One region of the Superficieibacter sp. HKU1 genome, then DNA from elsewhere that is predicted to be linked to it. Evidence: predicted binding sites of a transcription regulator. Region 1 holds the regulator's gene; each other region holds the start of a gene.
The links. Region 1 encodes Fur, which represses iron uptake genes when iron is present. Its sites were predicted from a motif close to ATAATAATGAGAACNACTATCAA; they were not measured.
Positions count from the first base shown of each region.

Region 2: the regulator Fur is predicted to act here: its motif matches at 1,469-1,491, upstream of P0H77_RS06850 (TonB-dependent siderophore receptor).
Region 3: the regulator Fur is predicted to act here: its motif matches at 888-910, upstream of P0H77_RS15270 (Nramp family divalent metal transporter).
Region 4: the regulator Fur is predicted to act here: its motif matches at 942-964, upstream of P0H77_RS19775 (TonB-dependent siderophore receptor).

Region 1 is NZ_CP119754.1:1,557,306-1,559,513, reverse strand. Features, by position in the region: gene fldA (flavodoxin FldA) at 1-528, shown strand, start outside; gene fur (ferric iron uptake transcriptional regulator) at 817-1,269, shown strand; gene P0H77_RS07495 (helix-turn-helix domain-containing protein) at 1,426-2,037, shown strand; gene chiP (chitoporin) at 2,085-2,208, opposite strand, start outside.
Region 2 is NZ_CP119754.1:1,420,767-1,422,974, forward strand. Features, by position in the region: gene P0H77_RS06850 (TonB-dependent siderophore receptor) at 1-1,374, opposite strand, end outside; gene P0H77_RS06855 (alpha/beta hydrolase-fold protein) at 1,529-2,208, shown strand, end outside.
Region 3 is NZ_CP119754.1:3,196,710-3,198,917, forward strand. Features, by position in the region: gene P0H77_RS15270 (Nramp family divalent metal transporter) at 1-848, opposite strand, end outside; gene nupC (nucleoside permease NupC) at 1,198-2,208, shown strand, end outside.
Region 4 is NZ_CP119754.1:4,155,345-4,157,552, forward strand. Features, by position in the region: gene P0H77_RS19770 (MBL fold metallo-hydrolase) at 1-652, opposite strand, end outside; gene P0H77_RS19775 (TonB-dependent siderophore receptor) at 1,032-2,208, shown strand, end outside.

The sequences.
Region 1 (2,208 bases):
GCAATCACAGGCATCTTTTTCGGCAGCGATACCGGCAACACCGAAAATATCGCGAAGATGATTCAAAAGCAGCTAGGTAAGGATGTCGCCGATGTGCATGACATTGCCAAAAGCAGCAAAGAAGATCTCGCGGGCTACGATATTCTGCTGCTGGGCATCCCTACCTGGTACTACGGTGAAGCACAATGTGACTGGGACGACTTCTTTCCGACCCTGGAAGAGGTAGACTTCAACGGTAAGCTGGTAGCACTGTTTGGCTGCGGCGATCAGGAAGATTATGCCGAGTACTTCTGTGATGCGTTAGGCACCATTCGCGATATCATTGAACCGCGCGGCGCAACGATTGTGGGTCACTGGCCAACGGCAGGTTATCACTTTGAAGCGTCAAAAGGCCTGGTTGATGACGATCACTTTGTCGGCCTGGCCATTGACGAAGACCGTCAGCCTGAACTGACCGCAGAGCGCGTAGAGCAGTGGGTGAAGCAGATCTCTGACGAACTGCACCTGAGCGATATCATCAACGCCTGATGCTGATATGACGCGACCTTCCGGTGGCGTCATACTGATAGATATAAGCAATCAAAATAATTGCTACAATTTTTTAACTTTTCAGTACACATCTGTACAATAGCCACTGATTTAACGAGGTCAGCACCGTTTTACGGGCCGCCCTCGCTTTAAACGCTAACTTTGTCTGATACTTGCAGTTTTCAATCAGGCATGGCAGTTCTATAATGAGAGGCATTATGAGCGATGCACTCTCTGTAAATACTTCCCTGTGGGGAGTGAATCTTATAGCAACAGGACAGATTCCGCATGACTGACAATAATACCGCATTAAAGAAAGCAGGCCTGAAAGTCACGCTTCCCCGGTTGAAAATCCTGGAAGTGCTTCAGGGACCTGACAATCATCATGTCAGCGCGGAAGATTTATACAAACGCCTCATTGACATGGGCGAAGAGATTGGCCTCGCCACCGTCTACCGCGTTCTGAACCAGTTTGACGATGCTGGCATTGTTACCCGCCACAATTTTGAGGGCGGAAAGTCCGTTTTCGAACTGACCCAGCAGCATCACCACGATCACCTGATTTGCCTCGACTGCGGCAAAGTGATTGAGTTCAGCGATGACTCAATTGAGTCCCGTCAGCGTGAGATAGCCGCTAAACACGGTATTCGTCTCACTAACCATAGCCTTTATCTGTATGGTCATTGCGCTGAAGGCGACTGCCGTGAAGACGATAACGCCCATGAAGGCGTGAGCAAGTAACCGCATCACAAGCCAGCCTCCCCGGCTGGCTTTTTTTTATTCCCCGCCCTGCCCGTATATTCAGATTTCATCAATACTTTTTATATCTGCGGTTGGCTAGTATGCCCGCTTTCAGGCGTTACGCCTGTAGACCATGAAGTTGACAAGGATCGCGTCATGCCGCAATACGCCCCCCACCAGAAGGCGCTTGCCCATATTCTGACTATTTTCGATGATGGCGCTAACAAACGTCGTTTACCGCGTTACAACCACCTGACCTTTCAGACAGATAAGATTTGTTTGATCTATTACGGTGATTATTCGCTGTTGCGCCGCCGTGATGAGCTGCTGATGACCCGCTCACAGGCTCCCGGCATCGTCGGTCTGATCCTGCCCGGTACGGCGCAACAGTTTGTCACCATTCGCGCAGAGAGTGATTGTGACTATCAACTGGTCAGCCATGATGCTTTCTTTACTCAGATTGCGCAGCAGCAGGCCCACCAGCAGATGTATACCCTCTTGCTGACGCAGATTACGTGGCAATACCAGCGGGAAGAATGGCTGTTTGGTTACAATAGTCTGGTGACGGTCCAGGGGGCAATTTTGCTTCTTGATCGGCTTGAACCAACGATCCGCGCCGGTACGAATGTGGCCGATTTCGTGGTTAAGTCGACGAACTTATCGCGGAGTATCGTCATGAAATCAATGGCCTTTTTGCGCCAGCAAAACGCGATTGAAATTAATAAAGGCAAGCTTATTCGAATCAACTATCTTCCTGATATTCGTTAAAAAACCCGGCTCGCTTGCGCGGCCGGGTTGGAAGACGGCTGTCTGCATCAGAAGATAGTAAATGGCGCGATAACCATAAATTTCACATCGCGCTCATCCTGGAAGATGTTGCCGTATCCGCCACCGTAACTCGGGATGTCAGAGTGGTTGTCATACTCGGTGAAGTGAAGT
Region 2 (2,208 bases), 140 kb from region 1:
ATCGGTAGTGCGTACTTCCGACCAGTCATAGCGTCCGGAAAGCAGCAGTTCCCAGTTGTTCCAGCTCATCTGATCCTGAAGATAAACCCCCATCTGATCGAGATTCTGCTGCTCGTTGGTCATGGTGGCAAAGGTACTTTCATCAACGTTGACGCCATACACCGGCTGCGTCCAGTCCAGATCGTACTGGCTACCGGCACCGCGTCCCAGATACTGCTTATCGTGGCTGGATTTATAATCAAGCCCGCCGAGCAGGGTATGGTCGAGCATCCCGGTCGCCAGATGCGCTTCAAGCTGGTTATCAAGACCGAATTCATTGGTTTCGCGCTCTTCGTGCTGCGCGCGACGGGTTAGCAGCGTGCTGTTGGCCGCGCTATTGGCATACACCAGATAGCGATACTTCTGTTTGATAGTGGCGTAACGGGCATTCTGGCGGAAGGTGAAAACATCGTTGAACTGATGCTCGAATTCATAACCTGCCATCGTCTGTTCGCGCCAGGACTGATCGTAGTTCGGATCGCTGACGTTAAAATCCCACGGAATATACTGGCCATTGGCGCTGACCACCGTGCCGTAATACGGCAGGAAGTTACGGTAACCGGCATCGGGATCTTTCTGGTAGCTGGTCAGCAGGGTAAAGCGGGTCTGATCGTTGGGAAACCAGGTGATCGCCGGGGCAATCGCCATCCGCGTTTCTTTATAATCTTCCACCTGATTATGCTGCGTGCGGGCGATACCGTTCAGGCGGTACAGCACCCGTCCGTCATCGCTCAGCGGGCCGCCGAAATCAAACGCGCCTTCCGCCAGATCGTGATTGCCGGTGCGAAACTGCACTTCATGAACCGCCTCGCTGGTGGGACGCTTGCTGGTCATGCTAATCAGGCCGCCAGGGTTAACCTGCCCGAACAGCACGGAGGCCGGGCCGCGCACCAGTTCCACCCGCTCCAGCAGCCACGGATCGACGGTGCCGGTTTGCGATGAGGCGGTGGCCCCGAAGCTCAGGCCGTCGAGGAATTTCGGCACGTAGCTAAAACCGCGCACGAACACTTCATCGTTACGGTTGGAGCTGCCGCGATATTCGGTAAACACGCCGGGCGTGTAGCGCAGCGCTTGCGACACGGACGTGACATCCAGCGCGTCCATCTGATCGCGCGTGACAACGGAGACCGACTGCGGCGTTTTGACCAGATCCGCCGGGGTTTTGGTCGCCGACAGCGTTCTGGTCGCTACCATCCCTTTCAGCGGCGCGGTGGGATCTTCACTGTTTCCCTGCGTGACGACCATGGTTTCCTCGGCAGCCAGCGCCTGATGGCTGACGGCTGCGGCGGCTATACTCATTAACCAGAGATGCATTATCTTATTATTTTTTAACATGTTTTAAATAAAACCCCGTGAACGATGCCATAAAAAAATCCCGCATTGATGACGTCAATACCGGAACATGAAAACGTAAATGGCGCTAATGATATTGCAAATTGTTATCATTTGCATTAGCGTTGTTACAAATTTCATCAGGAAGATTGCGGTAATGAAAATGGCGTGGAGTGGGGTGTTAATCGGGCTGAGCGCGACGCCTGCGCTTGCCGCGAATTGTGATTCCATGTCGGTGCAGGGTGAACAGCAGGGCAAATTTGACGCCAGCGGCGAAATTTGTTTTCTGCTCCCGGCGCTGGGTGAAAATTATGTTTCCGCGACGTTGAGCGGCGTGACCGATGCGCGTCTTCTTGACCGGAATAACCGCCGTTTGCGCACGTTGCTGGAAGGGGAGCCGGGCGACAGTGAACAAACGCTCTTATTTTCTCTGCCGCTGAATCAGCCATCCTCGCTGATGTTACATGGCGAAGAGGGGACACGCTGGCGCTTTAGCTGGCGGATCAAAGAAACCGCTTCCCTTGCCAGAACGCAGGTACTGGATCCGGTCAGCCCGCTGTTGCAGCAGCTGGCCCGTGAACTTCAGGCGGGTGGCTCTACCGAGGCATTCTGGCAGGCCCGTCGCCAGCAGGGAACGCCGCTGGTTGAGCCTGTCGATGCCACCCATAAGCGGGTGACTTTCCTGTGGCGCGGCGCACGGAATAACGTATTTATTCTCGGCTCGCCTGCGGGCGATCACGATCCGCTTTTCCGCCTCGGCGATTCCGATGTCTGGTTCCGCAGCTATGTCGTGCCTGCCGATACGCTGATGCAGTACAAACTGGCCCCGGACGTGCC
Region 3 (2,208 bases), 1.6 Mb from region 1:
AGCAGCGGCTCCAGCGTCAGATAGGCCTCTTCCAGATCCGCAATTCCGGTGTGGCCGTTGAAGTGAAACGCTGCCGCCGCGGTTGCCATCATCGCCAGGTTAACGAATCCGGCAATGGTCATCGCAAACGCCACGTCCCAGCGGGTCGCGGAGTAGCGCTCTTTACGCGTACCGGCGTGTTGGTTCTGGGTCAGAGAAGAGTGCAGATAAATAACGTGAGGCATGATAGTCGCCCCCAATACACCTGCCGCCAGGAATACCGCATCTGTTCCCGGCAGCGAAGGAATAATCATGCCGCGCGTCAGGGCCGCCATTTCCGGGCGCGAAAATATCAGTTCAACAATATAGGCTGCCGCAACAAACAGCAGCAGTCCACCGATCACCACTTCCAGCGGTTTTTGCCCGCGGCGCTGGAGCATCAGGATCAAAAAAGTCGCGATCCCGGTCAGCACCGCACCCTGTAACAGCGAAACGCCTAACAGCATTTTGAAACCAATCGCGGCGCCAATAAATTCCGCCAGATCGGTCGCCATGGCGATGATTTCCGCCTGCACCCAGTAAAACCAGACCAGCGGACGCGGATAGTGATCGCGGATTTGTTCCGCCAGGTTTTTGCCGGTAGCGATACCCAGTTTGGCAGAAAGCACCTGGATCAGCATCGCCATCAGGTTCGCCCACACCACCACCCACAGCAGCTGATAGCCGAAACTCGCCCCTGCCTGAATGTTGGTAGCAAAGTTGCCCGGATCGATATAGCCAATAGCGGCAATGAATGCTGGCCCCATTAGCGCCAGTCTTAGCCTGCGCGCGGCCCTACCAGTAGTACTCTCAACGCGACTGTTGCTCATTCTTTGCCTCTAAATATAGCCTTTGCTATGTTTCATGCTATCAAAATGAGAATGATTATCAAGATCATTTATAAAGTTGAAATTGATTTCTCTGATAGGCGGAAACAATAGCCGGGCTGGATGTCTGGTGGAATGGTATTTGTTTTAGTTATCGGTGCTAATGTTAACAGAGTAGTACATCAGCGCAACATTTCACCCTTTCCGGTGACATAATTAAAATGTCTGGTAGATCACCTTTTTTGAGATTGCTCACAGGAACTTACTATATTGCGGGTTTGATCTCGTTTTCTTTGGTGTTGTTACATAGAATGTGCACGAAAACTAAACCTGCCTCATATTCGGAGCAAATATGTCCGCCGTTCTGCACTTTATCCTGGCGTTAGTCGTTGTTGCGCTGCTCGCTCTGCTGGTCAGCAGCGACCGTAAAAAAATTCGCATTCGCTATGTCGTTCAACTTCTGGTGATTGAAGTTTTACTGGCCTGGTTCTTCCTTAACTCGGATATTGGCCTGGGTTTTGTGAAAGGCTTCTCCGAAATGTTCGAAAAGCTTCTTGGCTTTGCGAACGAAGGGACTAACTTTGTCTTCGGCAAAATGAATGATGAAGGTCTGGCATTCTTCTTCCTGAAAGTGCTGTGCCCTATCGTCTTTATCTCCGCGCTGATCGGTATTTTGCAGCATATCCGTGTGCTGCCGGTGGTGATTCGTGCGATTGGTTTCCTGCTTTCCAAAGTCAACGGCATGGGCAAGCTGGAATCCTTTAACGCCGTCAGCTCATTGATTCTGGGACAGTCCGAGAACTTTATCGCCTATAAAGATATCCTCGGCAAGATGTCGCGTAACCGCATGTACACCATGGCGGCAACGGCAATGTCTACGGTATCCATGTCTATCGTCGGTGCGTATATGACCATGCTTGAACCTAAGTATGTCGTCGCCGCGCTGGTGCTCAACATGTTCAGTACCTTTATTGTTCTGTCGCTGATCAACCCTTACCGTGTTGACGCGCATGAAGAAAATATCCAGATGTCCAACCTGCACGAAGGCCAGAGCTTCTTCGAAATGCTGGGTGAATACATTCTGGCAGGGTTTAAAGTGGCCATTATCGTTGCGGCGATGCTGATTGGCTTTATCGCCCTCATTGCTGCGCTGAATGCCCTGTTCGCCACCGTCACCGGCTGGTTCGGCCATAGCGTTTCCTTCCAGGAAATCCTCGGCTATATCTTCTACCCGGTTGCCTGGGTGATGGGTGTTCCGGCACACGAAGCGTTGCAGGTCGGTAGCATCATGGCGACTAAACTGGTCTCGAACGAATTCGTGGCAATGCTGGATCTGCAGAAAGTGGCCGCTACGTTGTCGCCG
Region 4 (2,208 bases), 2.3 Mb from region 1:
TTGCGGCTGGCAGCGGCAGCATATTGGGATAACTCCACATGAAAGAGACGGCATCCGCGCCGGGAGTCACCTGGAGGATATCGCCTGCCAGCAGTATCCCGCCGTCCTGCGCCCGGTGCAGCACGCTGCCGCCGGCAAAATGTCCGCCGAGACGTATTATGCTGACGCCAGTCGCCAGCGTCAGGGTGTCGCCTTCCCAGAGTGTGATCCAGGGACTGTCACGCATGATCCACTCGCTATCGCTGGCATGAAGATAAATCGGCGCATGAAACTCGGCAGCCCAATCCTGCATGGTGGTATAGTAATGCGGATGGGAGATAGCAATAGCCTTTAGTCCGCCCAGTGCAGAAATTAACGTTTTTGTGGCATCGTCGAGATTAGCAATACAGTCCCAGAGAATATTTCCCTCCGGGGTTCTCAGAATAAAAGCGCGCTGATTAATGGCAAAATTGGGTACGGTTTTGAGGCTGAGGAGATAAGGCTCGTGCTTTTGCCATTTATTAGAGTGTGAAGCGCTTAAACGGTCTACACCGATCCATGCCTGTCCTGTCACCGGTACAAACTGACGCTCATCTTCACAAATTTTGCACTGTGCTGGTGAGGCATCGGTGGCTTCGAAAGAGGTGCCGCAGGCTTTACATAGCATAATCATTTACTTGCTCTCTCTGGTCAGGTAGTGCGTCTCAAAAATTGTGCTAAGTCAGCGGGTTCTTCAGACGAATAAGACAGATCGGCCTCGTTAAAACCGCCTCAACCTCCGTCAACAGGACCACAAATATCCTTAGCCTTTTGGATTTATCGTTACCGAACCATAGACCATAAACACGTGAGTTGATCCTGACGATCCTTTATATGCACCCTGACCGCCGCTAAAGCGACAGGTCCCTGCAGTGAATTCCCAGGTCTTAAAACAGGAATAACAATAACAGCCACTACCAAATATGATAATGATAATCATTATTTTATTGCAAATAAAAATCATTACCAATAAATTATTTTGCGCAAATTTTAAAGGGTAAGTGGCTACTATGATGATAAAAAATGCGTATCGATTATCGCTTCTGGGTACCGTGATGGCAGGTAATCTTGTCGTACCGTTGGCAAATGCTAACGACGTAGATACGACGGTAAATCAGGAAACAGTAAAAACGCACGTGGATCAAAAGAGTGAAAAACTGGCGACCAACGTGCAGGAAGAAAACAGTAGTGAAACAATGGTAGTAACGGCCAAAGAGCAGACGTTACAGGCGCCTGGCGTCTCGATCATTGACAGCGAAGCTATCAAAAAAAATCCAGTTCAGCGTGACGTTTCTGAAATTATCCGCACCATGCCAGGTGTGAATCTCACCGGGAATTCCAACAGCGGCCAGCGCGGTAATAATCGCCAGATTGATATCCGGGGTATGGGTCCGGAGAACACCTTGATCCTGATCGATGGTATGCCTGTATCCAGTCGTAACTCGGTGCGCTATGGCTGGAGCGATGAACGAGATACACGAGGTGATACCAACTGGGTACCGCCAGAAATGATTGACCGCATCGAGGTCATTCGCGGCCCGGCGGCGGCGATGTACGGCAGCGGCGCTATGGGTGGTGTCGTCAATATTATTACCAAACCTGCGACGGATGAGTGGCACGGCAACCTCAACACCTATTACAACGTTCCCCAGCATAAATCCGAAGGCAGCACCAAACGCTACAACGGCAGTTTAAGCGGTGCGCTGGCTGATAATTTGACCCTGCGGCTCTACGGCAACTGGAATAAAACGCAGGCAGATGCTCAGGACATCAATGAAAGCCATACCACACCGCGTATTGGCACCTATGCGGGGACTTATCCTTCGGGCCGTGAAGGCTTTATTAATAAAGACATTAATTCAGCCCTGCGCTGGGAATTTATGCCGATGCAGGCGCTGGAACTGGGCGCAGGCTACAGCCGTCAGGGAAACCTGTATGCTGGCGATACGCAAAATACCAACAGTAATGCGCTGGTGAAAAAATATTATGGTAAAGAAACCAACGTGCTTTACCGCCAGACGCTCAATCTGAAATATACCGGCGCATGGGACAGCGGCGTCACCACCAATAACTACATTCAGTTTGAAAAAACACGAAATTCTCGTCTTAATGAAGGTCTCTCCGGCGGAATAGCGGGAATTTTTAGCCCTGGCAATGAAGGGTTTTCGACCATTTCACTCTACGACACCA